DNA from 2 places in the Anaerostipes caccae L1-92 genome. Region 2 is predicted to be linked to the other one. Evidence: a T-box and tRNA genes for the amino acid it is inferred to sense, from the RefSeq annotation. Region 2 holds a T-box; the other holds one or more tRNA genes.
What was found. The T-box of region 2 lies ahead of thrS (threonine--tRNA ligase). A T-box ahead of a tRNA ligase gene usually reads a tRNA of that ligase, here a tRNA-Thr.
Positions count from the first base shown of each region.

Region 1 (16,019 bases), 1.0 Mb from region 2:
GATACAGCGATACCACCTCCACTGGCAGTTGTCTTGTTATTAGAAATTATGCCACCAGTCATGTTCATTGTACCATGTAACATAATTGCGCCACCATTACTGTGACGGATACTCCCCCCAACTGTAACTTCAGTGCCTATCGCTTCACAGCCTTCAATAACACCACCTTCTAAGTTAAGCTGTGTACCTTCATCTACATAGACTGCTCCGCCATCATAGCCTTCTGAGCTTTTACAGTTTTCGATTACGGCACCTTTCTTAATAGTCGTTACTACGCCTTTGCCGTTACCTAAGGTAACGATTGCTCCGCCTGACCACGGAGTATACGGATCAGATCCTCGCCCAAGGCAGTTTCTTATAACTGCTCCCTCATCCAAGATGATCGTGGTAGCCCTTGTATGTGTTCCAACACCTCCATCCGAATAAATACCTCCCATGGCATTGTTTCCATCAAGGATGATATTTTTCAGCGTCAGGGACGAATCACCGCCAACATTAAAATGCCTTGATGACCACGCCTTACCCGGGTTTACACGCGTAATCACAAATTGATTTCCTGGAGATGAGGTAACAGTGACCGTCGCATTCATAGGAATGCCTGGTGCCTTGTCATCTTCTGTATAATCACGGGTTACCATAACGGTATATGCATTCCACTTATCTTTATTATCACTGTTAATAGCTCCCAGTGTATCCTGAAGCGTGTCATATCGGCCAATTTCAGAGCCATCCGTGTCTTTGGTAACGATAAATGTTTTTTCTGGTGTTTCTGCTGGCGGAACTTCCGATAGTATATTTTCTATTTTAAAGGATTTTGAATACATCGCAAATGATACTGTTGTATCATCTGTCTTGGTATAGTAAGAATCTGTAACATTATCGTCCGTCACGACAGATACATCCATATCATTCACTTTAACAGCAGGGACATTATCATGAAATATTTTTCCATCTGCTGCCTTAAGGTTCTGGATATCAAATCTTAAGCGATACTCTTTTCCAGCCTCAAACTGCACTGTTTCCGATGTGGGTTTTGCGTAACCCCAATTTCCGTCAGCCTGTTTTACCCTCCAGCTTGCAAATACTTCACCACCATCTGTAAGGCTGTTCCCATCATTTGGCTGAACATTAAAACTATCTGGTACTGTATCTCCAAGAACCGGCTCTTTTACCTCGTCCATATCAAACGATAAACTTAAAATTTCCTGTGGAGCTTCTTCAGCATGTACAGACATTGTACCTGAGAACATTGTTCCAAAAGTTAAAATCAGTGCTAAAAGCATTGAGAATTTCTTTTTTAACTTTCTTTGTATCATAATTTCTTTTTACTCCTTTCTTGTGTTTGATTATCTTTTATCTAATCATTTAATTCAGATTCTTCTATAAGAATCACTCCCTTTCCAATCAAAACAGGTCTGATTTTCTATACCACAATATTTGTATCCCTGAATTGCTGTGGTGTCACACCTGTATATTTTTTAAAAGTGCGGTAATAATGAGACAGATCATAGAAGCTCAAACGCCTTGCAATTTCTCCTATCGGAACCCCTGACTGAATCATCATCTTTGATTCCTCAATCTTTCTCTGGTTGACATACTCATTGATGGATACGCCTATTTCTTCTTTAAATCTGCTACGAAGTGCACTTTCTGATAAATAGAACTGTTTTGCAAGTTCTGCAACTTTGATATTGTCATAAATTTTCAAATTAATATATTGTAAGATACATCGAATCAGGGATGTTCTGGCCTGATTCGATACCCCATGAAGTTCTTTTGTAAAATGGATGATCGCACTGTCTCGCGTTGCCAGAACCCCTATAAACTCTGTTTGTTCCTCTAGCTTTCTAATATAATAATTTCTCAGTTTGATTACTGAAAGAATATCCTTCCCGACCTGAATTGCCAGTGATGCCAGTTTTTCCAGAATAATAATCGTATAATTCTTTTCTGTTTTCAAAGAACTGCTAGTCAAAATTGGCAAAACACTTGTTCCCAATTCTACAAGGCCACTTTTTAATAATTCAATATCGCCCTGACTTACAAGATTCATGATTTTATTTTCATAATCAAATGTGTATCGCTCCACACGGAAGGTATCATACACCGTGTCTTCAGATGGTTTTCTCACCAACTCCAACTGGTTTTGCGCCACTTGCTCATGCAGTCCTTTCGAATAAACATCCTCCAAATCCATATCAAACAAAAATCCCAGAAGAATCAAACAATCTCTGATATCTCCCAGAGGATATACGGGAAGCGATACATAATATTCCCAACACTCGTTTTCTTTTAAAATTTTTTTGCTTTCTTTCATTAGATTATTATAAACATGAGAAAAATCTGCCCTTGTAACATTGTTAACCCTAAAAGCTCCAATCACTATTTTTACATCCTTATACCACAGACATAAAAAAATTTCATTTAACATTCCGCTATAAAATTGTACAACTTCTTCTGAGATATTCCTTTCTTTAAATTCATAAGAAATAGGATGCTTATAAACTGATTTATAGCTTTTTAAAACTTTATTTGTTTCTTTTTCTAATATCCATACCGGCATTTTCAACATGACATGTAAGGATTTGACTTTTTTCAAATCCTGCTCATTTAAATTCATATAAAAAGTCCCCTTTCTTATGTAAGCACTCACTTTCTGGCTTCCATTCTTTGCCCTTCTCATAGTGCTTGGTAGTGTCAAAAACTACCTGTTTTTTGTTACAAAATATATTAAATAACCTTAATTTTATGGAAAGTTGTAAATAAAAAGAGCATTGACCCCTTTTCCTGCTATTTAATTAAGACGGATAAAAGAGTTCTTTATTTGTGGAATAAAATATCTCTGCACAACAAATGGAATGAAAATACACATTTTTTCCCTTTCTATATCTAAAAACAATCTTAACTATTTTCTACTATACAATAACCACCAAAAAAAGTTAATTGTATAAATTGCGCAAAACGTGTAAATTACGCTTGATTTTAGTGATTTACATTAAGAGAAGCGATAGAAAGAACAAGTGAGTATAAAGGAACTCTCAACTTGGTAAATCAGTATAAAGAGATAGCAGATTTATTAAAAGTAAGTATGGCAACAAAAAAAATTATGGGAAAAATATATAAAGGGAAATCCTTATGAAAAAGATATCGTTTTTTAGACGCAGTAGTCATTTATGAAAAGATTGGTGAAATATTAGAAAAGAAAGATTCTTTATTTTGATCTATAAAAAATATCAAAGTATCCGTGAATTTGCCGCCGATTTACTGGCAATACATTCGAACTTTGACCTTGTGACAGTCAAAAACCGAACGTACGGTATGAAGGTAATCTCAACGGTAAAGAAAACGCGGTTGTCCTTTTGAGTTATCCTGAAAAGGCATTTGCAAATCCCAGGGCATTACGTGCCTTTATCAGCACAAATACAGAATCATTGACACTGGAAATTCTTTCGTGTTATGTATGCGGATGGGCAATCGAGGTATGTTTCAGGTGATGTGAAAACAGACTGGCACTGGCTGCATACCAGATAAGTTCCTCAAAGGGAATCCAGAGATACTGGCTGCTGATGTCACTATCACATTATATTTGTCTCGTAGGAACGGAGAAATACAGTTCTTTTGAAACTGGATACCGCCTGATTTGTGACATGATCCAGCAAGAGAAGTATCTGTTTCAATGCGCAAAGGCAAGTAGCGATTTTGATTTATTTACGAAAGTAGCAATGTAGTTTTGTGCATTTTTTAATTTACTCATTTATAGTAACAATGTATATTTACAAAAAAATCTGGTGCAAAATTATATCTACATAGATAATATCTAGTTAGATACAATGCAATTAAAGGAGGTGAATTACTTTTGGGCAGAACAGAAATGAAAATTTTGATCGGACTTCACAGAAATGTAAATGCTTTACATAAAAAAACATCCAAAATAGCAGCAGAATACAATTTAACCTTTAGTCAATTTATGGTTTTAGAAGCTCTTTACAGTAAAGGCGATATGAGCGTCGGAGAGGTAAGGGAAAGAATACTCAGTAGCGTGGGAACCATACCTCTAATAGTGAACAACTTGAAAAAATGAACTATATCGAAAGATTATCTGACGAGAAAGACAGGCGTGTATGTATACTGCATCTGACGAAAGAAGGCTATGATGTTATTAGCAAAATTGCACCTAAAAATGAAGCGATGATAACAGAAAGCATGGAAGTATTGGATCAAGAAGAAAAAGAAAAACTGGTATATCTTTTGAAGAAAATAGGAGGAAAATTTAATGGAAAGAACAGTGAAGACTAAAGTAAAAGGTTTTAGAACAACAGATGGAGCAGTTGTAAACTTAGTAAGAGTCTTAGAAAATCAGACAACAAAGGAGTTTTATCCTATTTTAATGCTTGACTCTTTTGACAGCGTTAATCCTGATGATTATACAGCAGGATTTCCAATGCATCCGCATAGAGGAATCGAAACAATCAGTTATGTGTCAAGAGGCAAAATGGTTCATAAGATAGTTTGGGTAATGAAGACGGAATTTCAGACGGAGAGGGTTTGTCAAGCAAACTATGTAAATTTTAATTTTATAGGGAGTGTAAGATAAAGTGTGTAATTAGTTGGTTACTAATTTACACACTTTATCTTACACTCCCGTGTTAATTCTTATATTAAAGATGCTTTTTTTGATGTTGAAGTGAGTTCAATTCTTCCAATTCATATTGAAAATTGGATGGCAGAACTTTCTAAACAGTCTCCTAAAAACAAACCCAATGAAAAACTAAAGCCAAGCACTATTAATAAAGCAAAGAGTGTTTTTAGTTCAATGATGCAATATACTATACGTCCATTACATATAATAACCCAGAACCCATGTCACGATGTAGAACAGTACACCCTTCCACCTAAGCAGCAATTAGTTTGGACTCAAGATCAGATTAACTATTTCTTGTCTTTACAAAGTGTTAAGGCATCTTTCTATTATGATATGTTATGCTTAAGCTTTTCTACAGCGATGGCTCCTGAGGAAGTTTGCGGATTTCAAGAATCAGATCTTAAAAGCTCTTTTCTTTCTTTGCACCAGGCATTAGACAAATACGACTGCATATCAGATATGAAACGCCCTGGAAGGCACAGAAAGCTTATTATACCCGATGAGTTGGCAGTATTATTACAAAAGCGTCTTGCTCTAAAAAACACCTGGCGTTTACAACCAGATTTTTTAGAAAATGATTTATTGTTTACATACAAAGATGGAAGAAGAATTAATCCCAATGTATATCAAGAAATTTTAAGAAACTACTTTTAAATTATAATATGGAGGTAGACTCCTACATAAAGAAGCATAGATCACATCCATTTGGCATACTTCCAGAAATGACTTTATATGGTGGACGACATTCGTTTGCTTCTAACACTCTTGAAGAACGTGGAGAGGATGGCGGTAATATTAAAGTTGTTTCAGAAATCATGGGAAACAGCATTGAAGTAATGCTCCGGCATTATGCCCACTTATCACCTACGATGCACAAAGAAGCCATAAGAAACTATACTTCTAAAATACTTCCGAAAACTGAAACATCGAAAAAACATTGAAAAAACTGTTTTTGATGTTTCTAAAAAGATATAAAAAAACAGCGCAAACACTGATATCTACAGCGTTTGCGCCAAAGCTGAAAACCGGATTTGAACCGGCGACCCCTTCATTACGAGTGAAGTGCTCTACCAACTGAGCTATTTCAGCATATGAGGAGCCTTTTATGCTCCTTTTGTCAAATATTTTTCAATTGTTGTGATGGCAGTTTCTTCGTCTGCTCCGTCAGCAACAACAGTTATATTATCTAAATCATCCAACCCAAGACTCATCATACCCATGATACTTTTTCCGTTGATCCTTTTGTTGCCTGCCTCGATCAGGATCTTGCTCTCAAACTGGCTGGCCATCTGGACCAGAAAGGCAACCGGACGTTCTTCCTTGTTCTCGGTCACATGAATATTGATACTCTTAGAAATCATAATGATCCTCCCATTCTCATATCTTCAGCAATCTTACTCAGCTTCTTAAGACGATGATTGACCCCTGATTTGCCTACGGGGGGATTCAGCATCTCTCCTAGCTCTTTCAGAGTAGCCTCCGGATGTTCCAATCGCAGATAGGCGATGTCTTGCAGTCCCTGGTTCAGTTCACTAAGCCCTCTATGCTCTTGTAAAAATCGAATATCCTCGGCTTGCTTCACGGCTGCTGACACTGTCTTGTTAATGTTGGCAGTCTCACAGTTTACACGGCGGTTCACCGTGTTCCTCATATCTTTCAAGATACGGACATTTTCGAGGTTCATCAAAGCTATGTGTGCTTCCATAATGTTCAGTACATCAACGATCTTGGCACCTTCTTTGATATACACTACATAGTACTTCTTACGAATAACTATTTTAGCATCTAATTCAAAAAAATCAAGCACATCTTGCAATTGTACCGCAAATTGTTCATGAAGAGTTACAATTTCAAAGTGATAATTCTTCTCCGGATCACTCATGGAACCGGCTGCCAGAAATGCTCCCCGGATATAGGCCCTTTTACAGCACGTGTTCTGCAGGACTAATCCAAAGTTTTTCGGTTCGAAATATTTCACTGCTTTCAATAATAAAACACAATCCTCATGTTTGTCAACAAAAACCGAATAATTTCGACTTCTTTTTAGATATTCGTTGCGTTTTACCTGAAGTTCTCCATGTATATGGAATGTGTCTTTCAGCAGCGTAAAAAACCGTTTCGCCACCGATACATTCTCCGTATGAACCTTGACCAGATAGATTCCCTTCTCTTCGCGGACTTCCCCGCAAAAGTTGAGAATACCGGCAAGTTCTGCAATTTTACAGTGTCTTGCTCCGCTCGTAAGCCTTGCAAGTTCTTCTTTGACTTCACTTGAAAATGACATTTCCTACCTCGTTATATCTCTATGCTCAACCTTCACCGGATATGGCAGCTGTTTTAATTTTTCTGCCAGTGCATTCGTGATGGTGACAGAACGGTGCTTTCCTCCAGTGCAGCCGATCCCTATGACCAGATTATACTTTCCTTCTTTGATGTAGTTGGGAATCAGAAATTTGAGCATATCTTCTAATTTCTCTAAAAATACTCTGGACTCTTCATGTTTCATGACAAACTCCTGAATAGGCCTGTCATTGCCGGTCAGAGGGCGCAGAGAAAGGTCATAATAAGGATTGGGAAGGAATCTTACGTCAAACACCAGGTCTACGTCTGCCGGTATACCGAATTTGAACCCAAAAGACACCACTGCCACATTGAAGTTAGCATATTCTTCTTCCCGGACAAATATCCTGTCAATTTCAGCCTTCAGTTCCCTTGTGAGAAGCTGGCTGGTATCTATGACATAATCCGCATGTTTTTTCAAAACATCGACTGCTTCCCGCTCCTTTTCAATACCATCCTCTATCCGGCCGTTCCTGGCCAGAGGATGATTCCTTCTGGTCTCCTTGTAACGCTTGATCAAAATCCGGTTGCTGGCATTGAGAAACAAAATTTCAAACTTGACACCCATTTCATTGACTTTTTTTAATTCTTCTAAAAACTCATCAATCGATGCGCCGCTCCGGATATCAATGCCTAAAGCCACATTTGAAATATTTGCAGTCTTGTCAAGGGTAAGCTCCGCAAATCTGCACAGCAGTCTGGTGGGGAGATTATCCACACAAAAATACCCGACATCTTCCAGCATTTTAAGAGCACTGCTCTTTCCTGCCCCAGACATCCCGGTTACGATTACAAACCTCATACGTAAATTCCTCTAAAACTTTCCGACCCGCTTCACTTCCGGTTCCAGGTCCACTCCAAACTTTTCCTTCACTGTTTTCTGAACGTCTTCGATCAGCTGAAGAACATCTTTCGCCGTTGCGTTCTCCTGATTTACTACAAATCCGCAGTGTTTATCCGACACACGTGCCCCTCCGACCTGATATCCTCTGAGTCCTGCGTCATCAATCAGTTTTCCGGCAAAGTAGCCCTCCGGGCGCTTAAACGTACTGCCTGCGCTCGGCAGTTCCAGAGGCTGCTTGGTCTTTCGGGCCATTGAATATTCATCCATCTGTTTTTTTATCTCAGAAGGATCTCCCTCTTTCAAAGAGAGTGTTCCGCTTAGGACTGTATATCCGCATGTAATGACATTGCTGGTACGGTATCCAAGCTCCAGTTCCTCTGCGGAAAGGGTAAGAATCTCTCCTTCTTTCGTGAGGACTGTGGCCTCTTTTAAAACCTGGATCATCTCTCCGCCGTAGGCTCCCGCATTCATAGTGATTGCGCCTCCGAATGTTCCAGGTATGCCTCCTGCAAACTCAAACCCGGTCAGACTCCGGTTCTGTGCTTCCCGGGCAATAGAGCTCAGCAAAGCCCCAGCCTGAGCCGTAATCTCAGTTCCGTTGACTGTGATTTCATTCATGTTCTTATAAATCTGGAGGACAATGCCGTCGATTCCACGGTCCCCTACCAGCAGATTGCTTCCGTTTCCCAGAATAAACATGGGAATTTCGTGTTTCCTGGCAGTCTTCACGGTCCACTGCACTTCCTCAATGGTTTCAGGAATAATGTACAATTCTGCCTCTCCGCCTATCCGGAAGGTCGTATGTTTTTTCATCGGTTCTTTTGTAAGTACCCGTTCGGGTGCGATCTTCTGTCTCAATTCTTCAAGAATCGTGTTCATGCTATTCTCCTTTAATCAGCCTTGCAGCCCCGTAAATTCCTGCGTCATTTCCGAGACTTGCAAGAATAAATTTCCCTTCTTTTACAGCGCCGAAGGTGTATGTCCCATAATGCTTTTTAATGGCGTCAAGAAGGATATCTCCTGCTTTCGACACACCTCCCCCGATGACAAATACTTCGGGGTCTACTGTCAGTGTGATATTCCCGAAGGCCATTGCCAGCTTCTCTCCCAGCCGGTCGACCTGTTCTATGGCAAAGGCGTCTCCTTCTTTTGCCAGATCAAAAATATCTTTTGCCGAAAAGCCGTCCATTCGGCGCAGCGGCGTTTCTATGTCAGATTCCCCCAGCGCTTTTTTTGTCTCATATACAATTCCTGTCGCTGAAGCGTACAGTTCCAGACAGCCGGTCTTTCCGCAGTTACACTTGCGTGTCTCCGCCGGATTTACCGTCATGTGTCCGATCTCACCGCCATATCCATGGCTTCCGTTGATGATCTGTCCGTCGACGATCATGCCGCCGCCCACACCTGTTCCCAGAGTAACCATGACAGCACTGCGGTAATCTTTCGCAGCACCAGCCCAAAGTTCTCCCAGCGCAGCCACATTTGCATCGTTGGTCACTTTGACAGGACAGTCCAGCAGTTTTCCCAGTTCCTGAGCCACGTTGACCTGCCCCCAGCCCAGATTGACACATTCATTGACCTTTTCAAAAGAAAGTACTGCCCCGGGAACCCCGACTCCTGCTCCAATCAGCTGTCCGGTTTCCATCCCATGGGATGCGATATTTTCTTTCAGCGCCGCTCCGATATCCTCTATAATATAGGCCCCGCCGTTCTCTTTTCTGGTGGGAATCTCCCACTTTTCTTTCAGGCTTCCGTCCTCCTGAAACAGTCCCAGTTTTACGGTGGTGCCTCCTACATCGACTCCATAAATGTAATTCATTCTGCTTATTCCTCCAATTTCCCGGTCACTCGTTTGTATAATTCTTCCGCGGCATTATATCCCATCTTCTTCTGGCGGTGATTGATGGCAGCGGCCTCAACGATAATCGCCAGATTTCTTCCCGGACGGATCGGCAGCGCGTGTGCCACAACCTTATTCCCGAGATATTCTATATAATTTTCATCCAGTCCGAGCCTGTCATAATCTGTTTCTTTGTTCCAGTCTTCCAGCTGAATGACAAGATCAATGCTCTGGGTCATCTTGACGCTCTCCACACCGAACAGGTTCTTTACATCAATGATGCCGATGCCCCTGAGTTCAATGAAAAACCGGGTCACTGCCGGTGAGGAACCGATCAGGGTATCTTTGCTCACACGCTTAATCTCCACCACATCATCTGAAACAAGCCGATGGCCTCTCTTCAGAAGTTCCAAAGCAGCTTCGCTTTTGCCGATGCCGCTTTCCCCTGTGATCAGGATTCCTTCGCCGAATACATCCACTAACACTCCATGAATTGAAATCCGGGGCGCCAGTTCCACACTCAGCCAGCGGATGACTTCTGCGGTAAACTCTGAAGTTGAATCTTTACTGATAAAAACCGGAACTCCGTATTTCCTTCCAAAGTCAACGATCTTATCACACGGCTGTTTTCCACGGCAGAATACCAGACATGGAATCTGGGCACTGAAAAGACGGTCCAGAATCTGGTTACAGTTTTCATCCTTTTCCAAAATATTATTGATATATATATATTCTACATTTCCAATAATCTGCACCCTGGACGATGAAAAATGGTCAAAAAAGCCTGCCAGCTGAAGCGCCGGCCGGTTTACTTCTGCCTGGGTGATATAAATGTCATTGGTGTTAATTTCCGGGATCACCGGGATCAGTTCCAGCTTCTTTGCCAGTTCTGCCACCGATACTTTGTATTCCTCGCTCATAATGAATCCTCCTTGTCCGATTGTTATTCTTAGTTTATCACATTTTCTTCCTTAGACAAATGGAAAAACGAATAGATCTCTTTTGCTGCTTTCCTTGTCATTCCCGGAACCTGCATGATCTCATCTTCCGTAGCCTCTTTGATGTTCTGTATCTGCTTAAAATGTTTCATGAGTGCTTTTCTGCGCTTCGGCCCTACACCTTTGATCTCATCCAGTACAGAGCTGACCTGGCCTTTTGCCCTCAGCGACCGGTGGTATTCGATGGCAAACCGGTGGGCCTCATCCTGAATCCTTGTGACCAGCTGGAATGCTTCGCTCCTTTTCGGAAAATAGATTTCGTCATTATTATAGTACAATGCCCTGGTTCTATGATTGTCATCTTTTACCATACCGCACACCGGAATATCCATTTTCAGGTCTTTTAAAACTCTCTGAGCAACATTTACCTGGCCTTTTCCTCCATCCATCAGGAGCAGATCCGGAAACTTGGTAAAACTTCCAAATTCCAGATCCTCATTTTTAGCCTTTAATTCTTCGATCTCTTTTTGTCCGTGCAGGAGTCTCCTCGTGAGGACTTCCTCCATACTTCTGTAATCATCCGGGCCGTCCACTGTCTTTAGGCGGAATTTCCGATAATCACGCTTTCTGGCCTTTCCGTCTTCGAAGACGACCATAGAGGCAACGGTCTGAAACCCGCTGATATTAGATATATCGAAGGCCTCCATCCTGTGAAGCCCCTTGATTCCAAGGAGCTGCTCGATCTCTTTCACTGCTCCGATGGTCCTTTTTTCTTCTCTCTTGAGTTTTTCTTTATCCTGTCTCAAAACATTGGACGCATTCTCTTTTGCCAGTTCAACGAGACGATGCTTTTCTCCCCGGAGCGGAATCCGGATATGCACCCGTCCGCCCCTCTTCTTGGAAAGCCACTCTTCCACAATCTCCATATCGTCCATGCCGCACTCCAGGAAGATCTCTCCCGGCAGATACGGAGTTCCTGCGTAAAACTGTTTTACAAAGGCACTCATGAGTTCTTCATCTGTTGTCTCCTCATCCTGGGTCATATGAAAATGCTCTCTGCCCAGGAGTTTGCCGTCTCTGATAAAAAATACGGCGACCACTGCGTCCTGCTTTTCTTTGGCAAATGCGATAATATCCCTGTTTTCAAATCCATAGCTGTTGATCTTCTGCCGGTCTGCAATCTTGCCGATGCTCTTTAACAGATTTCTGTATTCTGCTGCCTGTTCAAACTCAAGGTCTGCCGCTGCCTGCTTCATCTTTTCCTCCAGCATGTCCGACACATCCTTATAATTTCCGTTCAGAAAACTCAGTACCTGATCAATGGATTTTCTATAATCTTCCCCGGAAATATAATCCTGGCAGGGCCCCTCGCACTGTTTGATCTGATAATACAGACACGGCCTGTCTTTCCCGATATCTTTCGGCAGCTTCCGGCTGCATGTCCGGATCTTAAACAGCTTCCTGAGCAGCTCAATGATATCTTTTACCGCTCCGGCGCTCGTATATGGCCCAAAATATTTGCACTTGTCCTGTTTCATCCTTCTGGCCAGCATAATACGCGGATATTCCTCATTTGTGGTGACCTTAATGTATGGATAATTCTTATCATCCTTCAGCATGGTATTATACTTTGGACGATGTTCCTTGATCAGATTGCACTCAAGCACCAAGGCCTCCAGTTCTGAATCTGTAATGATGTACTCAAAATATGCGATGTGCGATACCATATGCTGAATCTTTGTCGTCAAATTTCTGCTTCCCTGAAAGTACTGTCTGACCCGGTTGCAGAGTTTGATCGCCTTACCTACATATATGATCTCGTCCTTGTCATTATGCATTATATAAACTCCGGGCTTGGCCGGAAGCTTTTTTAATTCTTCTTCAATGTTAAACATCCTGGTATTCCTCCATCATTCCAACATGTGTGTTCCTATAATACCATACCGCGGCGGAAAATGTCACATCAAAACAACCCCGCAGCAAAAGCTGCGGGGCCGTCTGTTTAATGAAAAGAGAGGATTAATATATATGAAAAACTAAACTTTGCCTTGCAAAGCACGTCCAACCATAGGGCTAAAATATGGTGTGCCCTGCAGGTATGTTTTAAGTATATCAGAATCCTCCCCGTAAACAATGGATAGAAAATAAACAATTCTAAAGAAAAAATAAAATAGCCTGAAGGAATTCTTAGGATTACTAGGACTATCTGAAATTCAGTTTATCTCCCTCCAAAAATTACTGGCTTATGAGAAGTCTTCCAATCTGCATCTCAAAAGTATAGTTGTTTTCAGGCATCCATCGCTCTACTTCTTTTTTATTGATTTTTACCTTTTTCAGCTTCATTTTTAACGTAGTTTCTTTCATCTCTTTCGTAGGCTTTGTTTCCTTGATCAATTTTGCCATCTCGGTAAGGACATACGTTCCAATCTGGCTTTGGTCTGTTATTTTCCCTGATGCTGCGGCTTTTCTGACATTCGCCATAAGCTTGGACTGTATTTCACTCAGGTTCACACTTTGAGATTTCAGAATCACCGTAGCAGTTCCTTCTTTCTCATCTTTTTCGTCTGTCTTCACTTCATATTTAAGCTTAGATAAGGAATGCAGAAGTGCGTCAATCACTTTATCTGCATCTTCGGATTTAAAGATATTTCCGGCAGTATTTGCAGATGTCATGAAGGAAGATTTCATACTTGTTTTGTATGTGTTTAATGCCTTTTTTGCTTCTGCTTCTGTGTGTCCGTATTTGACTATCTCTTTTGTATTTCCTCTGGTAAACAGAAGATAATAAGCCTCTGCAAGCTTGTCCGGCTCCGGTATTTCCTCTTTCTTTTTACATCCGGCTAATGCGAGAGAAACGATCAATACAAGGCTTAATAAAACCGCCAGTTTTTTCTTCATTTGTCTTTTCATAACCTATTCTCCTTTTAAACTTCTGTGTATTTTGAGCATTCATTCAACTGCAGCAGAGCCAGCCGGCTCTGCTGCAAAGATTACTGTTTACTTATTTTACATATTTTACAATGTATTTTCCGCTTGTATTTTTCGTGTTTTTCGTAACCTTAACATAATATGTACCTTTTGATAACTTTCCTGAGAAAGTAATGTAACTTGGATTATAAGCGGTACGTGAGCTCATCTTCTTTTTCCCTTTGTATAAGGTTGCAGTCACACTTCCAGAGCTGTTATATGTAGTAATCTTGAACTGTGTGGAACGTCTCTTTGTCACTTTGAATTTATACCAATGTGACTTTTTCTTTGCATCAGAGGCAGTTAAAACATTTGTTTTTGATTTCTTGCGTTTGATTGTTTTTGATTTTGACTTTTTAGTACCATATTTTCCGGTATAAGATTTTTTTCCATATCTTGCAGTGTAAAAATCATATTTAGAAGTACCAGATATAACAAGACGGTAACTACCCTTGCTTAATGCATGATATCTCCTGATATTTGAATTATAACTATATTTTTGATCTGTAATTCTTACCCATTTTTTCCCGCTCTTCTTTTCAATATGACTCTTTAAAGAATATCCTTTGGCTGAAACCAGATCTGTCCAAACCTGACTCCTCTTTGAAACTGAAAAATACTGATAGTTATTTCCCCCATTACCTGCTATATATTTTGCAGTTCCAGATAAATTTCCGTTATCACTTGAGTAATAATATGGAAGGTAGCCTGTAGCAACAGCTGAATTATAAGGTGCAGACACTGTTAATCTGTACGTTCCTTTATTTACATAATTGGCGATCACCGTATCATCGTCGGAATAACTAGATGCAATAGAATTTCCCCTGCTGTCGGTTATTGTAACAGAACAGTTTGCAGGTGTTGAGGTAATCAATCCGGTTGACTGATCAACATAAGAGTTTCCAAAAGCCACACAGAGTTTACCATTTGTAGGCATATAAATATTAGCTACTACTTGTTTACTGGTTGTAATCGGACCTACAACATTGAACTGACCTTTTTGAATTCTCTGATTGATTGCGTTTACATTAGCCTGAGTGTTTATTCTATAAGCAGTAGTGTTTTGTACAGCCCGAGCACCTTTTGATTTTTTTGCAGCCTTAATAACCTGGCCTGACTTAACATCCTGGATGCCTTCCATTCCTTTTATTTCTGATGACACTTGACCTTTCTTGTCACCTACTTTACTTGTGATATCTTCCTTCTTCTCCGCGCCAAATGCCACAGTGCTGAATCCCAATGTAAGGGACAGCCCCAAACACACAGCGGCTTTTAAAACTTTCCTCATAAACATTCTCCTTTTTTATTATGTCTTTTCTGCTATACTTCTGACTGAGTCCCCCAACATCCAAAAGCACAGCAGCTGCCTGCTCCCATATTAATTTATTTTCTCAAAATTAGCGGTTATCTACCTTCTCCGGGTACATATCGTGATGTGCCAGCCGGTCAAAGGCAATCTGCTCCCACGGCGTTCCCTTTCTGCCATAGTTGCAGTATGGATCAATGGAGATCCCGCCGCGCGGCGTAAACTTGCCCCAAACTTCAATATATTTCGGGTCCATCAGTTTGATCAGATCCTTCATAATAATATTCATACAGTCCTCGTGGAAATCTCCATGATTGCGGAAACTGTACAGATACAATTTAAGGGATTTGCTTTCCACCATCCTCTCTCCCGGAACATAGGAAATATAAATAGTCGCAAAATCCGGCTGTCCGGTCATCGGACACAGACTGGTAAATTCCGGTGCGTTAAACTTTACAAAATAATCATTTTCGGGATGCTTATTCGGAAAAGTCTCCAACACTTCCGGTGCATAATCATCCGGATATTTTGTCTGCTGATTTCCCAGCAGTGTAATACCTCCCAATTCCACATTGGTTCTACCACTCATCTTAGTTCCTCCTGTTTTTGTTCAAATCAAGGATACTTTTCTACTCCATTGATTGTCCTATCAGTATACCATATTTTTTACATGCTGTCATAAATATTGACATGAACTATGACAGATTTTTCTTACGGAAAAATTTCCTGCCGAGGAGCAGTGCTGCTCCAAAAATCAGAAGAATCCCTATAGCTGCAAAAACAAGGTCTCCCTTATCATAGCTTTTTGCATTTCTCCCCCATCCAGACGTTTTTGGAGTTTGTTTTTCATTATCCTGTACCTCCGGGGCTGTCTTTTTTCCCTGGACTTTTTCTTTCTTTTTCTCCTGTCTCTGAGAAGACCCATTTTTTTTCACATTTTGGCTCTTCTCAGACTTTTGATCTGAGAAAGAATTTTTATCCTTATACCTAACGGATTTTTCCGAATACCCGGGTTTGCCTTCACTCCTCTGATCCTTCTGCGTACTTTCCTCCTGTTCTACAGTCTGTCCGCCTCTGTCTCCACCGGATTCCCCGCTGACAGAAGATTCCGGAGCCCCATGGTCTACGTCTATTTTCCACAC
Region 1 covers NZ_AP023027.1:2,892,658-2,908,676, forward strand. Annotated here, with positions in the region: gene ANCC_RS13985 (SHIRT domain-containing protein) at 1-1,316, opposite strand, end outside; gene ANCC_RS13990 (YSIRK-targeted surface antigen transcriptional regulator) at 1,424-2,620, opposite strand; gene ANCC_RS17720 (MarR family transcriptional regulator) at 3,857-4,081, shown strand; gene ANCC_RS17725 (MarR family winged helix-turn-helix transcriptional regulator) at 4,078-4,296, shown strand; gene ANCC_RS14000 (pirin family protein) at 4,274-4,594, shown strand; gene ANCC_RS14005 (hypothetical protein) at 4,721-5,296, shown strand; tRNA gene ANCC_RS14010 (tRNA-Thr) at 5,659-5,731, opposite strand; gene ANCC_RS14015 (HPr family phosphocarrier protein) at 5,746-6,003, opposite strand; gene whiA (DNA-binding protein WhiA) at 6,000-6,926, opposite strand; gene rapZ (RNase adapter RapZ) at 6,930-7,784, opposite strand; gene murB (UDP-N-acetylmuramate dehydrogenase) at 7,797-8,705, opposite strand; gene ANCC_RS14035 (ROK family glucokinase) at 8,707-9,645, opposite strand; gene hprK (HPr(Ser) kinase/phosphatase) at 9,651-10,586, opposite strand; gene uvrC (excinuclease ABC subunit UvrC) at 10,616-12,499, opposite strand; gene ANCC_RS14050 (DUF5105 domain-containing protein) at 12,840-13,514, opposite strand; gene ANCC_RS14055 (hypothetical protein) at 13,606-14,859, opposite strand; gene queF (preQ(1) synthase) at 14,969-15,466, opposite strand; gene ANCC_RS14065 (hypothetical protein) at 15,573-16,019, opposite strand, start outside.
Region 1: it has a tRNA-Thr gene. The T-box ahead of thrS (threonine--tRNA ligase) is inferred to sense a tRNA for this amino acid. The anticodon was not compared.

Region 2 (16,019 bases):
TGCCGGCTGCCTCTGGTGCATTACGATAGTGGGAATACCGGTAGGACTTCAGTGTTTTAAATTCGCTTCCCTAAGCTTCTGGCCCTTCGGAAAAGAAGTACGTTACGGCGGCGGCGCCGGTTCCATGCTTCTGAATATTATCTGGCTGATCGTCACGGGACTTCCCATGGCCGCAGGCTCTGCCCTTATGGGAGCCTTATTGTGTGTAACCATTGTAGGCATTCCTTTCGGGCTTCAGCATTTTAAGATCGCAAAACTGGCTCTGATGCCGTTTGGCTCTGAGATTTTTTAAAACACAGGAGAAATCATGAACGTTATACTTACTGCAATTAATGCAAAATACATCCACTCCAATCTGGCAGTGTACTGCCTGAGAGCTTTTGCAAAACCCTATCAGGACGAAATCACTGTCGCAGAATATACGATCAACCAGCAGACAGACGATATTTTAATGGATCTGTACAAACAAAAACCGGATCTTCTTTGTTTCTCCTGTTATATTTGGAATATCGAATATGTGGAACGAATCCTCCGCGAGATAAAAAAACTGTTCCCCTCCCTGCCCATCTGGCTGGGAGGGCCGGAAGTCTCTTATGATGCAGAACAAGTTCTCCTGACATTTCCCGAGGTTACAGGAATCATGAGGGGAGAAGGAGAAGAAACATTTTTGGAGCTGCTTGACCATTATCACGGCAAGACAGAAGATCTCTCTCAGATTCAAGGCATTACTTACCGACATCGGGATCAGATTACAGAAAATCCATGGCGGCCTGTCATGGATTTAAGCATGGTCCCCTTTGTCTACCACCATCTGGAAGATTTTCAGAATAAGATCATTTACTATGAATCCAGCCGGGGCTGTCCTTTTTCCTGCAGCTACTGCCTTTCATCCATTGACAAGTGCCTGCGTTTTAGGGATCTGTCTCTCGTAACAGAAGAACTGCAGTTTTTTCTTAACCACAGGGTTCCCCAGGTAAAATTCGTAGACAGGACGTTCAACTGTAACCACAGACATGCCGCGGCCATATGGAATTATATAAAGGATCACGACAACGGCATCACCAATTTCCACTTTGAGGTGGCCGCCGATCTTTTATCAGAGGAAGAATTAGATCTGATATCCGGCATGCGTCCCGGCCTGATCCAGCTGGAAATCGGAGTTCAGTCCACCAATCCGAAAACGATATCCGAGATCTGCAGGAAAATGGATTTTGCCAAAGTATCCGCCATTGCAGAGAGGATCAACCATGGACAAAATATCCATCAGCACCTGGACCTGATCGCGGGTCTTCCGTTTGAAGATCTCAAAAGTTTCAGGGATTCTTTTAACGACGTATACAGAGTAAGGCCGGAACAGCTGCAGCTTGGATTTTTAAAAGTGCTGAAAGGATCTTTTATGGAGCAGCAGAAGGATTCCTATGGACTTGTATATAAGAGCACTCCTCCCTATGAGGTTCTCTATACAAAATGGCTCTCTTACGAAGACGTTCTTACGCTGAAGTCTGTTGAGAGTATGGTGGAAACTTACTATAACAGCGGTCAGTTCACTTATACGATGAGACAGCTGGAACACGAATTTTCCACACCTTTTGATATGTACCAAAGTCTCGGGGAATTCTATTTACAAAACGGCTATCACAAGAGAAAGCATTCCCGTATTTCCAGATATGAAATTTTGGATGAATTTATTTCAGGACTGCCCGGCATCAAAGAAAAAAAATCTTTTTATAAGGAATACTTAACCTTTGATCTGTACTTGCGGGAAAATGTGAAAAACCGGCCCGGATTTGCCGGGGATTATTCTGTGGGGAAAGAGGAGCTGTATGATCTCTATGATGAAGTACTGTCCAAAAATCCATCTTTATCCGCGTATGCGAAAAAGAATATGCGCAAGATGGCCCACATTGAGAAATTCCGGTATGATGTTTATGGCAGCGGATGCAGGAAAGACACACTCCTTCTCTTTGATTATCAAAAAAGAAATCCTCTCAATCAACAGGCCTGTGTAATACAGCTTTGAATACAAAGGAGAAAACCATGCTTTCAAGAAAAGAAATGAAGCAGCTGGGCAGACAGTCATTAAAAAAGCATTATATCATGTTTCTTGCCGTCTGCCTGATTGCCGCATTTTTTGGGACCGAGTTCACCGGCTCTCTTAAGTTTGTCAAAACCTATTCTCCCACTTCAGAACAAGTTTCCCCATCCGGTACCGTAACAGTGCAAAAAGGGATCATCGATGTTACAGAAGACTTGTTTACAGGCGGTACAAAAAAGGCAAGAAAGAAATCAGAAAAAATAAAAAAAGAAGAAGTAAAGGCTGCCAAACACGGAAATCCGGCATTTGGCCGGAGCCGGGGTGTTTTTGCCGAGGCATTTAACGCTGTAACTTCCGGATCCATTGTTGTAACCTTAGTTTCCGGGTTAAATTCCTTCCTTGGCTCTACAGACGCTGCACTGGCAGTCCTTTTGATCCTCAGTATCCTCATCGTGTGTTTCTTCTGGGTATTTATCGTAAATACATATTCCGTCATATCCAGAAGAATCTTTCTGGAGGGGCGCATTTACAGTCAGATTCCAGCCCATCGTTTTCTTTATCTGCTAAGGGTCAGGAAGTGGGCACAGGCCGCAAAAACGATGCTTCTCATGGCTGTCTATCAGATTTTATGGGGATTAACGGTCATCGGCGGTCCGATCAAGAAATATTCTTATTATCTGGTACCCTTATATTGTTGCGGAAAACCCGGGCATCGGTTCCAGGGAGGCTATTTCCCTTTCAAGAAATATGATGAGAGGACACAAATGGCAGTGTTTTGTATTTGAACTGTCTTTTTTCGGATGGAACATCCTCGAACTTATGACCCTTGGCATCAGTGCAGTCTTATACTCCAGCCCATATAAAACTGCAGTATTTTGTGAGTATTACACACAGCTCAGAAAAGAAGCCAAAGACCGACAGATAAAACATGCAGACTTATTAAATGACCGTTATCTCTTTGAAACTGCAGGGGAAAGAGAAATCGAGCAGGCATATGGAGACGTGATCCCTGTTTTGAAACAAACCAGGAACTTCAAAGACAGCCGCACAGGAATCGGCAGATTTTTATCTGACTATTTCGGCGTAATTCTGGTCAATTCCAATGCGTATCAACAATATGAACAATATCAGTCAGAGCAGATCAGGCTCCAGGATCTTGCCGGCGCTGTTCAAAAAATTTCATATCCCGGAAGACTAAGCAATTTCCCTGAACATACAAAGCGCAGAAAGATTCAGACGCTGCATTATATGCGCAATTATACCATCTGGTCTCTGATCATGATTTATTTTATCCTGTCATTTATCGGATGGGTATGGGAGGTAAGCCTGCATTTAATCTCTGATGGTACCTTTGTAAACCGGGGCGTACTTCACGGTCCCTGGCTTCCAATCTATGGTGTAGGCAGTATTCTGATCCTTACGCTCTTACATAAAATGCGAAGCCGGCCTGTTGCTGAATTCTTTTCTGCAGTTGTGCTGTGCGGATGTGTGGAATATTTTACTTCTGTTTTTCTCGAAACCGTACATCATGGACAAAAATGGTGGGACTACAGCGGATATTTTCTGAATATCCAGGGAAGAGTCTGTGCGGAAGGACTGCTTGTTTTTGGACTTGGAGGCATAGCAATCGTCTATTTCCTTGCCCCAATCATTGATAATCAGATCCAAAAGCTGAAGCCTAAACTGCTGGTCATCCTTTGTATACTGCTGCTGGGGACTTTTTTGACAGATCAGATTTATTCCTCAAAGCATCCAAACGCAGGAAAAGGAATTACCGATTATTCCCGCACAGAAGATCATATCCAGGCAAATTGAGGATTGATTTCAAAATTCATCGGTGTTATAATATTTTAGAAATAAGAAAAAGCGCTGAAGAGAAGAGTAGTCTGTGAAAACTTTCAGAGAGGGACACATATGGTGTAAGTGTTCTAAGCCAAAGCAGATGAAGACCACCTCTGAGCGGCTGCAAACCAGCCCGGCCGGCACCGTTACCGCCATATAAGCGGCCTTCTGTATCATTCACAGAAAGGCAACCAGGGTGGAACCGCGATAACTCGTCCCATGGAATTTTTCCATGGGACTTTTTTATTTTAGTAAGAAAGGAAAAAAAGATGAAAATTACTTTAAAAGATGGTTCTGTAAAAGAATACAGCCAGAGTATGTCTGTCATTGACATTGCCAAAGACATCAGCGAAGGACTTGCAAGAGCAGCATGTGCAGGCGAAGTGAACGGAGAAGTGGTAGATTTAAGGACAATCCTCGAAGATGACTGTGAACTGAACATTCTCACCTTCGATTCAGAAGGCGGAAGACATGCTTTCCGTCATACGGCATCCCATATTTTAGCTCAGGCAGTCAAACGCCTGTATCCGGAAACGAAGCTTGCCATCGGCCCTTCCATTGACAACGGATTTTATTATGATATGGAAAAGGATACTCCTTTTACACAGGATGACCTGGAAAAAATTGAAGCGGAGATGAAGAAGATCGTAAAAGAAGGACTTCAAATCACCTGCTTTACAAAGCCGAGAGAAGAAGCCATTGCTTTTATGAAAGAGAGGAATGAGCCATATAAGGTAGAACTGATTGAAGACCTCCCAGAAGATTCAGTGATCAGTTTTTATCAGCAGGGAGAGTTCATTGACCTGTGTGCCGGACCTCATCTTATGACAACAAAACCAGTGAAAGCTTTTAAACTGACAAGCCTTGCCGGTGCTTACTGGCGCGGTAACGAAAAGAACCAGATGCTCACCAGGATCTATGGAACTGCTTTTGCAAAGAAAGCAGAGCTGAAAGATTACCTGACCATGATGGAAGAGGCCAAAAAACGTGACCACAGAAAGCTTGGAAAAGAACTGGGACTCTTTATGATGAGAGATGAAGGACCAGGGTTCCCGTTCTTCCTGCCGAATGGGATGGTTCTTAAAAATACTTTACTTGATTACTGGAGAGAGATCCATAACAAAGCCGGTTATGTTGAGATTTCAAGCCCGATCATGCTGAGCAGGCATCTGTGGGAGACATCCGGCCACTGGGATCACTATCAGGAAAATATGTATACTACTGTGATCGACGAAGAAGATTTTGCGATCAAACCGATGAACTGTCCGGGCGGCGTTTTAGTATACCAGTCAGAGCCGCGCTCTTACCGTGACCTGCCCCTTCGTATGGGTGAACTCGGTTTAGTCCACCGTCATGAAAAATCCGGACAGCTCCACGGACTGATGCGTGTCCGCTGCTTTACACAGGATGATGCCCATATCTTTATGATGCCGGAGCAGATCAAAGACGAGATCAAAGGTGTTGCAGCACTGATCGATCAGGTTTACAGCCTGTTTGGATTTAAATATCACGTAGAACTGTCAACCCGTCCGGAAGACAGCATGGGAAGTGACGAAGACTGGGAGATGGCAACAGATTCTTTGAGAAGTGCACTGGATGACCTTGGCCTTGACTATGTAGTCAACGAAGGCGACGGAGCATTCTACGGGCCGAAAATCGACTTCCATCTGGAGGATTCCATCGGAAGGACATGGCAGTGCGGAACCATTCAGTTAGACTTCCAGCTTCCGCTGAGATTCGACTTGCACTACACAGGAGCAGACGGAGAGAAGCACCGTCCGATCATGATCCATCGGGTAGCATTTGGTTCTATCGAGCGGTTTATCGGAATCCTGATCGAACATTTCGCCGGGGCCTTCCCAACCTGGCTGGCACCGGTGCAGGTAAAAGTCATTCCGATTTCTGATAAGCATTTAGATTACGGAACAAAAGTCCTCGATGCGTTAAAAGCTGCCGGCATCCGTGCAGAGATCGATACAAGAGCCGAAAAAATGGGCTACAAGATCCGTGAGGCACAGCTGCATAAGATTCCATATATGCTGGTTGTGGGCGGAAAAGAAGAAGAGAACCAGGCAGTTTCCGTGAGAAGCAGATTCAAGGGAGATGAAGGACAGATGTCCTTAGACGACTTTATTTGTGCGATACGGAAAGAAATAGAGACAAAAGAAATCCGCCAGGTGGAAAAAGAAGAAGAAGAGAAGTAAAGATGATTTATAAAGAAAGAACCGGGAGTCACTTATTCCCGGTTCTTTCTTTATCCGTATTATCAAATTTGATTCATCAGTCTTCAATAAGAATTTTAACTGGAGTACATTTTCCGTTATTGCACTCACTCTCAGATACACTGCAGGCGGCAATGCCCAGACGCATATCCATTTCAGCTCTTAGAATTATCTTGTTCCCCGCCTTTGACAGGGGCTTTCTGACCGAAATAGAACCATCCGCACTAATTTTCGTATACATAAAAATATTTACCGGATGAATGATTGGTCTTTTCTTATCCAGACTGTGATTAATATGATCTAAACAATTTGAATGTCCTTCTCCATTGTGATAAAAGAAATCATACATCTCAGGGCGGCAGCATGGGTGAAGCAGATCATGCTCGCCAACCTCATCATAAATCACTTCAAACATCGGGTGATAAAGATTTGAATAAATATGATTTCCGACCGATAGACGTAAAGATTCATTACAATCTATTGTGACTCCGGTGGATAGAAATTCCTCTGAATTTTCTTTATGTTCTGCAAAAAAATCAACGACTTGTCCGCCTTCAAGATCAATAATCGTTACTTTTTGTCCTGCCGATACATTCATACTTTTTCCGCTGCAGGCATCTATTATATACTCCATTTCTAATTTCCCCTCTCTTCATCAAAAGAAAAAATATCCAACGGAAATCACAATCAGTGATTTTATATCCGTCAGATAATCCCTTGGCCAAAGCCTGCCGGCTCTCGTTAAAAAATATTAAAAAGTCGGGGTAACAGGATTCGAACCTGCGACCTCACGGCCCCCAGCCGTGCGCTCTAACCAAACTGAGCCATACCCCGCTAGAAGTATTTTATCGGATTCTATCGAAGAGTGCAAGTATTAATTGAATTTACTCAGATTTTTTTGTATGATGGAATAACAGTATGGTGAGAGCGAAAGGGCGAGTAGAAATATGGAAATAAATTTGGTCAAAAAAAATGATATAGAGTCTTGTATGAAATTTGTCGAAATTGTCAAAACAGATTTTGCAGGCTACAAGGAGGAAGAATTCAGGAAAGCTCTAAAATACTGCATCGAAAACAAAGAAGCCCTTGCGGCAATGAATGATAAAGGAGAAATCACCTGCTTATTATTATTTTCAAGGACGGAAAAGGAATTACAATTCCTAGCCACACATCCTGACTACAGAAAGCAAGGTGCAGCAAAAAAACTTATTAAAAAAATGATCCTGGCTTTTAAACCTGGAGATCAAATTCAGGTGGTGACATTTACATCTGAAGATAAGAAAGGAATTGCGGCACGAAATTGTTATCATGCCTGCGGATTCAAAGATGATGAATTGCTCACAGTATTTGATTATCCATGCCAGAAAATGATCCTAACAGTAGAATAAAGAGCTTTTCCCCTCTATCTATAATTTAAATTAGTATTTTGCGTATAGATATAGAGATCATCATTTTACTCTCCTGATATATTTTTTACTGCAGCTGCTTCGTTCTTGTTGTGGTACAAACTCAAATTATTGTTAAAATCAAAAAGACAAGATATCTATCAAGAAATTACTCTAATAGGCATCTTGTCTTTTTGGTTGATTGTTTTTGTATTTTATCTTTTTCGTTCCTGTCTTTCAGGCCATCCTTCAAGATTTCCATGGATCATAGCCCGAAACATATGATCTTTCGATCCCGGATGGTCTTCATCCAATTTTTTTAAGGTCTCTTTTGCATACTGTCTCTTTGTATAGCCGTCCATCGGACAAGGACTCTTTTCCACCGGAAGGTTCATTTTATTCTTAAATCCGATCACATCTGCTTCATCCATGTACATCAAAGGCCGAATGACTTTAAGATCCATCCGGTCCAGGTATGTCACCGGTGAAAAACAGTGAAGCCGCCCTTCAAACAGCATGGACATCAAAAACGTCTCCACCAGATCATCTTTGTGGTGGGCATAGGCAACTTTATTGCATCCCAGTTCTTTTATCTTTTCATTCAATGCACCCTTTCTCATCTTAGCACAAAGAGAACATGGGTTTGTTTCTTTCCTGCGCTCAAAAACCACATCTGCGATCTCTGTCTTCACAACAGTATACGGCACCTTCAGTTCTTCGCACAGTTTTTCTACCTGAGTTATGTCAAAATTTCCGAATCCAAGATCTACGGTAATACCATGGATTTCAAATTTATTTGGGTAAAAAATGCGTAAATGTGCAAGGGCATAGAGCATGGTCAGACTGTCCTTGCCGCCGGAAATGCCGACTGCGATCTTGTCCCCTTCCTGTATCATCTGATAGTCGTCCACGGCCCGGCGGACATAGCTTAGTACTTGCTGTAACTTCATAATCTTCTTCCTCAGTTTCTTGATAAATTTTCGATGTTTAGTATAACATATTAAATTCCGAAGTGCTACTATTGCCGTGGCAAATAAAAAGTGTTTTTATCATTTTAATTTTCCTCCTAAAATGCCTCGTTTTGCCCTACTTTACGCACTTTTTTGCTTTTCTTTAAGTCCTACAGTTTTCTGAAATCTGTAGCAAAATTGGAAAATTACGGCAATTAAATAATATTTTCTTGTATAATCACCATATTGGGTTTCATATAAGTAATAATTTCTATTGCCAAATCTCCAAATGCACTTTTCACTGCTCTTGATATTAAAAGTTTCCTTAACTCTGCCCAATTAGCCTACCATAAAATATCCTATATCCGATTTTAATAAGCTGATTCTTTTTTCTTGAGATCACATAAAAATTTGAAATAACATTCCCACACATAACATAAAAACTGTTCATCTTCTTGCGGTAAATCTTTCCCGTTCTCATCCTTTCTCAAAACTTCACATCTATACTTCTTATCAAGTTGATGGAGCAAAAAACTATTTTCTATCATTATGAATGAGAAATGGTAGATTTGTAGTTACCCCAAAATTAAGCGCTTACCTCATTTCTTTAATATATAGTCGGGTTAAAATAGAAAAATCAAAGAAATCTAATTCTACCTAGTATTTATCTAATCACTAAATACTGTAAACGATATTGACTCTAAAGAAATCTCTTTTTTCCCATATAAATCCTTTTTCATTGCTTCGATTAGTGCCCCATATAATTTATTCTGTTCATCCTTCGTAACTTTACCAGTTGTAAAAATATTCAAAAAATCATGCAACGTTTTCTGAACCTCTTTATTTCCAATGAGATATATCGTCTGTATTCTTGATGATAAAAGTTTATTAATTTCATGTTTTTCTTTGATGTTAGCTATTTTAGCTTCTGCCATGCTTCCCAAAAATTCAATGTATTGATTCTCCTTAATTTTCCTGAGTTCTACTTTCCGTTCGCTTCTCTTGTTTAACATAATAGTTAATGCAGAACCAAATAAACCAATTATAGCCACAACAGCAGCACTCATGAATCCTATAATAGCTATAATAGTATCTGCTTGCTTATCAGACAGTATTCCAATGACATTAGAAATAAATTCTATCATTTACGTATCCTCCATCATTCATATATTTACTCTATATTGAAAGCTTCACATAATGAGCAAAACGAGGCAAAGTGAGACAAGTTGACGACGTCAATCGTAGTAGAAATCAAGGTTTTTTACTACTGTGGTTATTCTACCATATCTCATAGTGCTTGTGGAGTAATGAATCAAAAAAACGCCCAGCAGAACGCCTTAGAAAACGGCAGATGTGCAATTTATCAGATTGCATACCATTTCCGCATCGATCAGAGTTCTGCTTATAACAAAACTGCATAGAGACCTGCAGCCTTCGTGGAAGCTTCTCCTGCGAGGGCTTTCTTTATACTTGGAGAGAGGTGAAATTGGTGCCAAAAAGCAGTTAATGTAGTAACAAGGTTGAACAGACTACTGTCTGGGAAAAAGGGCAATAAAAAACCGGGAGCCAGAACCATAATCCAAACAGTCCCAATTCCCGGAAAGCTCTTGTTTTCTGTTGACAATCCACAGCCGTTACGAACCCCACACCCAAATGGTTGCCGTGGCAGATAAATAGTACTTTTATCATATTGTTACATTTCCTTATATCTATAAATATTTTTCACTATCCACTCTTCAAAATAATTTATCCTTGGATAATATCATACATATAATCTGGTAAATCCTCATAAACAATCTCAGCTTCCTGTTTCTTTTGAAATAACTCTGTTAGATCACATTTAAGTATTCTAAATCCAGTTTTTATCTTTTGCTCTTCTGTCAATAAGTTAATACGCTTTTTATATGTTTGCATATACAAGTTTATGCCAATTTCTATTCGTTTTAACCCAGCCGAAATTAATTGATTGTATATCTTCATATTAATATTAGGAATTGAATCCTTTAGTTTAATATTATACTGGGGTTTTAAATGATATATTAACATTGCTTCTGCAACATCAATTATTGCTGTGTCATCTATTTTATCCCCAACAGAATCATACTCTTGCCATTTCGAACTTCCTAAACATACTAAACTGGCAAAATTATATAACTTCGATTTTGCATGCAAAATAAAAACAATTAATTCTTTATCTCTATATTCTAAATTATAATCACTAAATATACTTGTGACTTTTTCATGTTTTCTCAGTCTATCAAAAATAGTTCTATACTCTGATCGAGGATTCGATTGTCCTATATATAATACCCTGTAATCATCATATGTTATCTTTTTTCTCTCACATATAGAGATTAAATCATATATATTGAGTCTAAAAACATTAGATATAGCTGATGGCATTCCCATCATATTTTTTAAACAAGTAAATGCATTCTCTTCAATTTCTACTTTTAATATTATTCCAAACTTCTCAACACTAGTTTTTACGTATTCTTTCGAAATGTCAATGCCTAAAAAAGTATTATAATATAACTTTATCTCTTTTTTATTGCCATCTGCCACATTTTTATAAATTACTAATATATATAGCTTTTCTTCTACTACTTCTACTATTTCTAATTTGTCGCACAGCATTAACATATATATATTAGCTTCATCATATTCACCATCATAAACTTCTTGTATGTCGTTCAAAAACATATATGGAAATATGATTTGTTTATCAAAATATATTTCCATTACTTTATAAAAATCTTCAAACATATTTTTCATCATATCAAGATTTTCTTCACTCTGATTTTCGGCTGAAGAAGTTCCTGTTGTTACGTCCATTCTATAGTCCTCCTTTAAAGATTGTTTTTAGATACTTTGCGGTATAGCATGTACCTGTATAGAGGAGAATCTCCAGAAAAAAGATGGAATGATTGGATATAGTAATTATATCCTACCGCAAAACATATCAAAGTTCTCAAACATTATCTCCACTCTATCAATCTTCTTCTCCGTATGATAATGCCCACAATACCATTTTCCATAATCCAGCCTGTCTTCAATCCTATCCAGCCACGCTTCCGTAGACTTATCCACTTTACTCTGGTCAATTCCTTCCAGGAACACCTCCACCGGCTCATATTTCAGCGGTGTGGTATGACTCAGCACAACATCTACCTTCCACCCCAGCTCTTCCAGTTTCCGCTCCACATCCTTTTTGATTTCCTCCGAAGGCTGTTCATCCGGCCACCAGCCATACCCATACATGAGCCGGACCATTTTATCCACGCTATACGCCCCGCCCATCACAATGACTTTCTTTCCATCCAGTTCAAACACTTCCCCATCTTTCGCAAACAACAAATCCGGGTATTCTTCTTCATAATACACCGTTCCGCCACGCCACATCTTTTCCTTATATGTCCCAATCGTACACGGCCTCTGCTCATGGTTCCCGTGGATAGCAAAAATCGTAATCGGCAGCGATTCCAAAAACTCCTTCTTCATCTGGTCATGCCGGCCACCATTGAAATTAATCCCTGCATCTCCAAGTATAATCAATATATCCTCACGGCTTGTCCCAAATCTTTCACAGAACCGCTCCACCCGTTCAAACCGTCCATGGGTATCCCCTGTTATGTATATCATAATCCTTCTATCCTTTCCAGGTGTCTGCCCTTTGGGAGACACCCTAATTATACCATATTATCCCTGCATTTCACCTTATAATTGGATTTTAGTATGCTATTTTTCAGATATGTCAATAAAATAGAAACACAAGAGAAATGCATCTTATGAAAGGCTAAATCTCTTGTGTTTTATTCTTTTCTATTTTCTCAACTTTTTCTTCATCACCAAGCTTTTGATAATTTAATGCTCATCACTTCTTTCATAAAAAGCCTCAATCGCCTCAGCAAAAAATTCTGCCGCCCCCTCTCCATACGTTTCATCCAATTTAGACTTTGAAGGTTCATTCCGATAGAAGCGTGCGGTGGCAAGCATACCCTCCCTCTCTTCCTTCATCTGACTAAGCTGTTTCACTACAAATCCGTACTCACCGACAATTTCTCTTACCTCAAAGGAATCCAGAGGACAACCACGTTTAGCAATCAGCTTCTGCAATATCACTTCTATTCTTTTATTAAAACTTTCTGCAATTTCTTTGCTGACAGGGTTCTTCACAACAGACAAGTATTCATCTTTACCGCCATACCACTCCACTAATTTTGCATAGCTCTTCTGCATTTTTTCTGAGGACAATACTTCAATGTAATGTTTCCTCCACTCTTCTACACCGCCAAATTCTTTAATGGCCATTTGACGCATTTCATCCGGCATATGATCCAGCATGGCTTCAAACATTTCTTCTATTTCCGGTTTACTGAAAACTGCAAAATCCATTTTATTATCTCCTTTCAAAATATCATCAATACTGGCAATCAGGCGCTCCATTCGTTCTTTCTTAGAAACCAGCATTCTCCTCTGTACCTGCAAAATTTCATTTTTCTCAAGAGCCGGATTTTCTATAACAGCTTTGATTTCCTTCAGTGGAATATCAAACTCACGGAAAAACAGGATTTGCTGTAAAGTTTCCAACGCTTTATCGTCATAAAGCCGGTATCCCGCATCACTCTTGCTCGTCGGCTTTAAAAGTCCGATCTCATCATAGTAGTGAAGCGTGCGCACGCTGATACCTGTTACTTCTGATATTTCCTTTACCGTCCTCATAGCTGTTGCCCTCCCGTTCCTGATATATCCAACTTAATCTATGACGCCCCGTGAGGGTCAATAGATAATTTCAAACTTTTCTTTGAGTATATCATATTTGTATCCAGACATCGATTTTCACACTGCTGCTGTATATGGTAAAATACAATTAACATCCAAAAGATAACATATGAAAGGGAGCCCACATGATCAATCTATTAAAATCAAAAATGAATAAATACAACTATAAAGACTGGATTTCCTACTTTAAATCCAATGACCAGCAAAGACTCCACATCGATTTTTCAAAAGAATTGCCTCTGACAGATTCAGAACGAAGGCTCATCACTCCCTCCGTCCGGGCTTTCCAAAAAGGCGAGGGCTCCGACGGCAGACATCTCATGAACACAGTGGAAGCATACATACATCAACATGGTGCTCCTGAATACCGGGAAGCTATGCTATGGTTCATCAAAGAAGAAAACTGGCACTCCGCATATTTAAGAAAATTCATGGATCATCACCACATCAAACCTGCCAAGTCATCTTTTCCCGATAAAGTCTTCCGGAAATTAAGGCAGGCAGGGGGACTGAGATGTGAGATCACCATACTTGTAACAGCTGAAATGATCGCCCTGACCTATTATGACGCCCTGTCAAAGAGCACAGACTCCCCTGCGTTAAAAAGTATCTGCACCCAGATGCTCCGTGATGAACTGCCGCATATTATGTTTCAGTCTCATACGTTAAGCCGGTTCAAAAAACATCCTTTTCATAAATTCATTAGAATCATCACGATGGAAACCACACTGCTTTTCGTATGGGCACAGTTTCACAATGTATATCAGGCCGGAGGATACAGCTTTGTAAAGTTCCTAAAAGAAAATCTGGGTTATCTGCACCAGTCTATTATGCTGGAAGAAATGAAACATTAAAAACACCTGTCTCACCAGTTACACACTTGCATAAACTGGTGAGACAGGTGTTACCTTTGAACAGCTTCTTTTGTTCAAGGAATAATCTTTACTCTCTTTAGTTCGAAATACTCATCCAGTGACCACAAAGAATTATCACACCCCAGGCCTGAGTTACCAATTCCGCAGTGGGGGAGGAATTCCACATCTCCAATTCCGTCCACATTAATCAAAACTTCTCCAGAATTAAAAATCTCCACCGCCTTTGCGATTTCCTTTGTATCATGGCTGAACAGATAAGAAGAAAGTCCTCCGTCCGTATCCGCAGCTTCCGCAAGGATTTCATCATAATCGCTGTACTTAGACAGGGCAGCAATCGGTCCGAAGATTTCCTGCTGGTAGACTTTCATAGATCGGTTACAGTCTAACAATAAAGTAGGTTCAAAGAAAGCACTTCCCTCCGGCATTCCTTCCGGGATCTTTCCGCCGAGTACAAGTCTCGCACCCTTGTCTACAGCATCCTCAACCAAGTCTTCCATAGTCTTCTGGGCGGACTGGTTGATCATAGGTCCTATGATCATGCCCTCATCTGCTCCCTGTCCGACCTTATATTTCTCTAAACGTTCCAGCATCATATCACAGAACTGATCATAGACAGACTCGTGAATATAGATCCTGTTATGATCCACACACATCTGGCCTGAATTTCCCATTTTCATAGATGCAACGGTGTCAGCTGCTGCCGCAAGATCTGCGCTCTCAGACACGATCGTAGGGGCATTTCCTCCCAGCTCAAAGGAAAATCTTTTTACAGATGTTGCGCTGTCACTCATGACCTTTAATGCCGTATCCGTAGAACCTATCAGTCCGATCAGCCGTGGGATCGTACTTGAATTCAGGGCATATCCTAATTCTGAGGAGGACCCGGCAAGGATATTGATCACTCCATCCGGAATTCCTGCTTCCGTGATCAGTTTTCCTAAGAAAAGAGTTGCAAGAGGAGTCTGTGAAGACGGTTTTAACACTGCCGTACATCCGGACCCGATGACCGGACCGATTTTTAACGCCGCATTATACATAGGATAATTCCATGCCAGATGCCCGACAACAACTCCTACCGGACGCTTCTCCACCATGTGATATACGCTTCCGCGCTGCGAGTTATAATCATTTAAAGTAGTACCATAGACCCGCTTTGCCTCTTCTGCATGAAAGCGAAGCACATTCAAGCAAAAACCTGTGTCTCCATATGCTTCTCCGTATGGTTTTCCTGTCTCCAAAGAATTTAACCTGGAAATCTCATCCTGATGCTCCTCCACCAAGTCCGCAAACTTTGACAGCAGTCTGCATCGCTCCATCACGGAAGTTTTACCCCAGGTTTTAAATGTTTCCTGTGCGGTTTCCAATGCCTCTTCTGCCTGTTCTTTTGTGGCAGAACAAAAAGAGTCAACCACTGTATTGTCTGCCGGATTGATCACGTCGATCTTTTTTCCTTTTCCATCTACATAGTTGCCGCCGATAAATAACTGATACATCTTTATACCTCCGTATATGATTTCTTAATCCGTTCAAAGATAGATCCGGACGGATACTCTGCCATAGAATCAAGCTCCTGTTCCATACGGATGCCTTCATTCCATTTTGCAGTCCTCTCTGAGCGGGCAATAGATCCTACCTTCAACTGTCCTGCGTTTGTTGCGATTGCAAGATGCACGATGGTTGCATCCTCAGTCTCCCCGCTTCTGGCACTGACCACCGGAAGATATCCTGCATTCTTTGTGCATTCGATCGCATCCAGTGTCTCTGTGATGCTGCCGATCTGATTCATTTTGATCAGTACGGAATTGCATGCCCCCTGAGAAACTCCATATTGAATCCTTTTGATATTGGTCGTAAATAAATCGTCACCGATGATCTGTATTTTATGGCCCAATTTTTCGGTGATCAGCCTATTTCCTTCCCAGTCAAAT
Region 2 covers NZ_AP023027.1:1,862,943-1,878,961, forward strand. Annotated here, with positions in the region: gene ANCC_RS09145 (YccF domain-containing protein) at 1-292, shown strand, start outside; gene ANCC_RS09150 (B12-binding domain-containing radical SAM protein) at 308-2,020, shown strand; gene ANCC_RS17615 (hypothetical protein) at 2,038-2,820, shown strand; gene ANCC_RS09155 (DUF975 family protein) at 2,765-3,850, shown strand; T-box leader at 3,896-4,100, shown strand; gene thrS (threonine--tRNA ligase) at 4,147-6,081, shown strand; gene ANCC_RS09165 (DUF1989 domain-containing protein) at 6,158-6,697, opposite strand; tRNA gene ANCC_RS09170 (tRNA-Pro) at 6,859-6,933, opposite strand; gene ANCC_RS09175 (GNAT family N-acetyltransferase) at 7,089-7,487, shown strand; gene ANCC_RS09180 (tRNA lysidine(34) synthetase) at 7,700-8,434, opposite strand; gene ANCC_RS09185 (hypothetical protein) at 9,103-9,579, opposite strand; gene ANCC_RS09190 (hypothetical protein) at 10,181-11,269, opposite strand; gene ANCC_RS09195 (metallophosphoesterase family protein) at 11,375-12,076, opposite strand; gene ANCC_RS09200 (MerR family transcriptional regulator) at 12,299-13,156, opposite strand; gene ANCC_RS09205 (hypothetical protein) at 13,342-14,070, shown strand; gene ANCC_RS09210 (NAD-dependent succinate-semialdehyde dehydrogenase) at 14,145-15,584, opposite strand; gene eno (phosphopyruvate hydratase) at 15,587-16,019, opposite strand, start outside.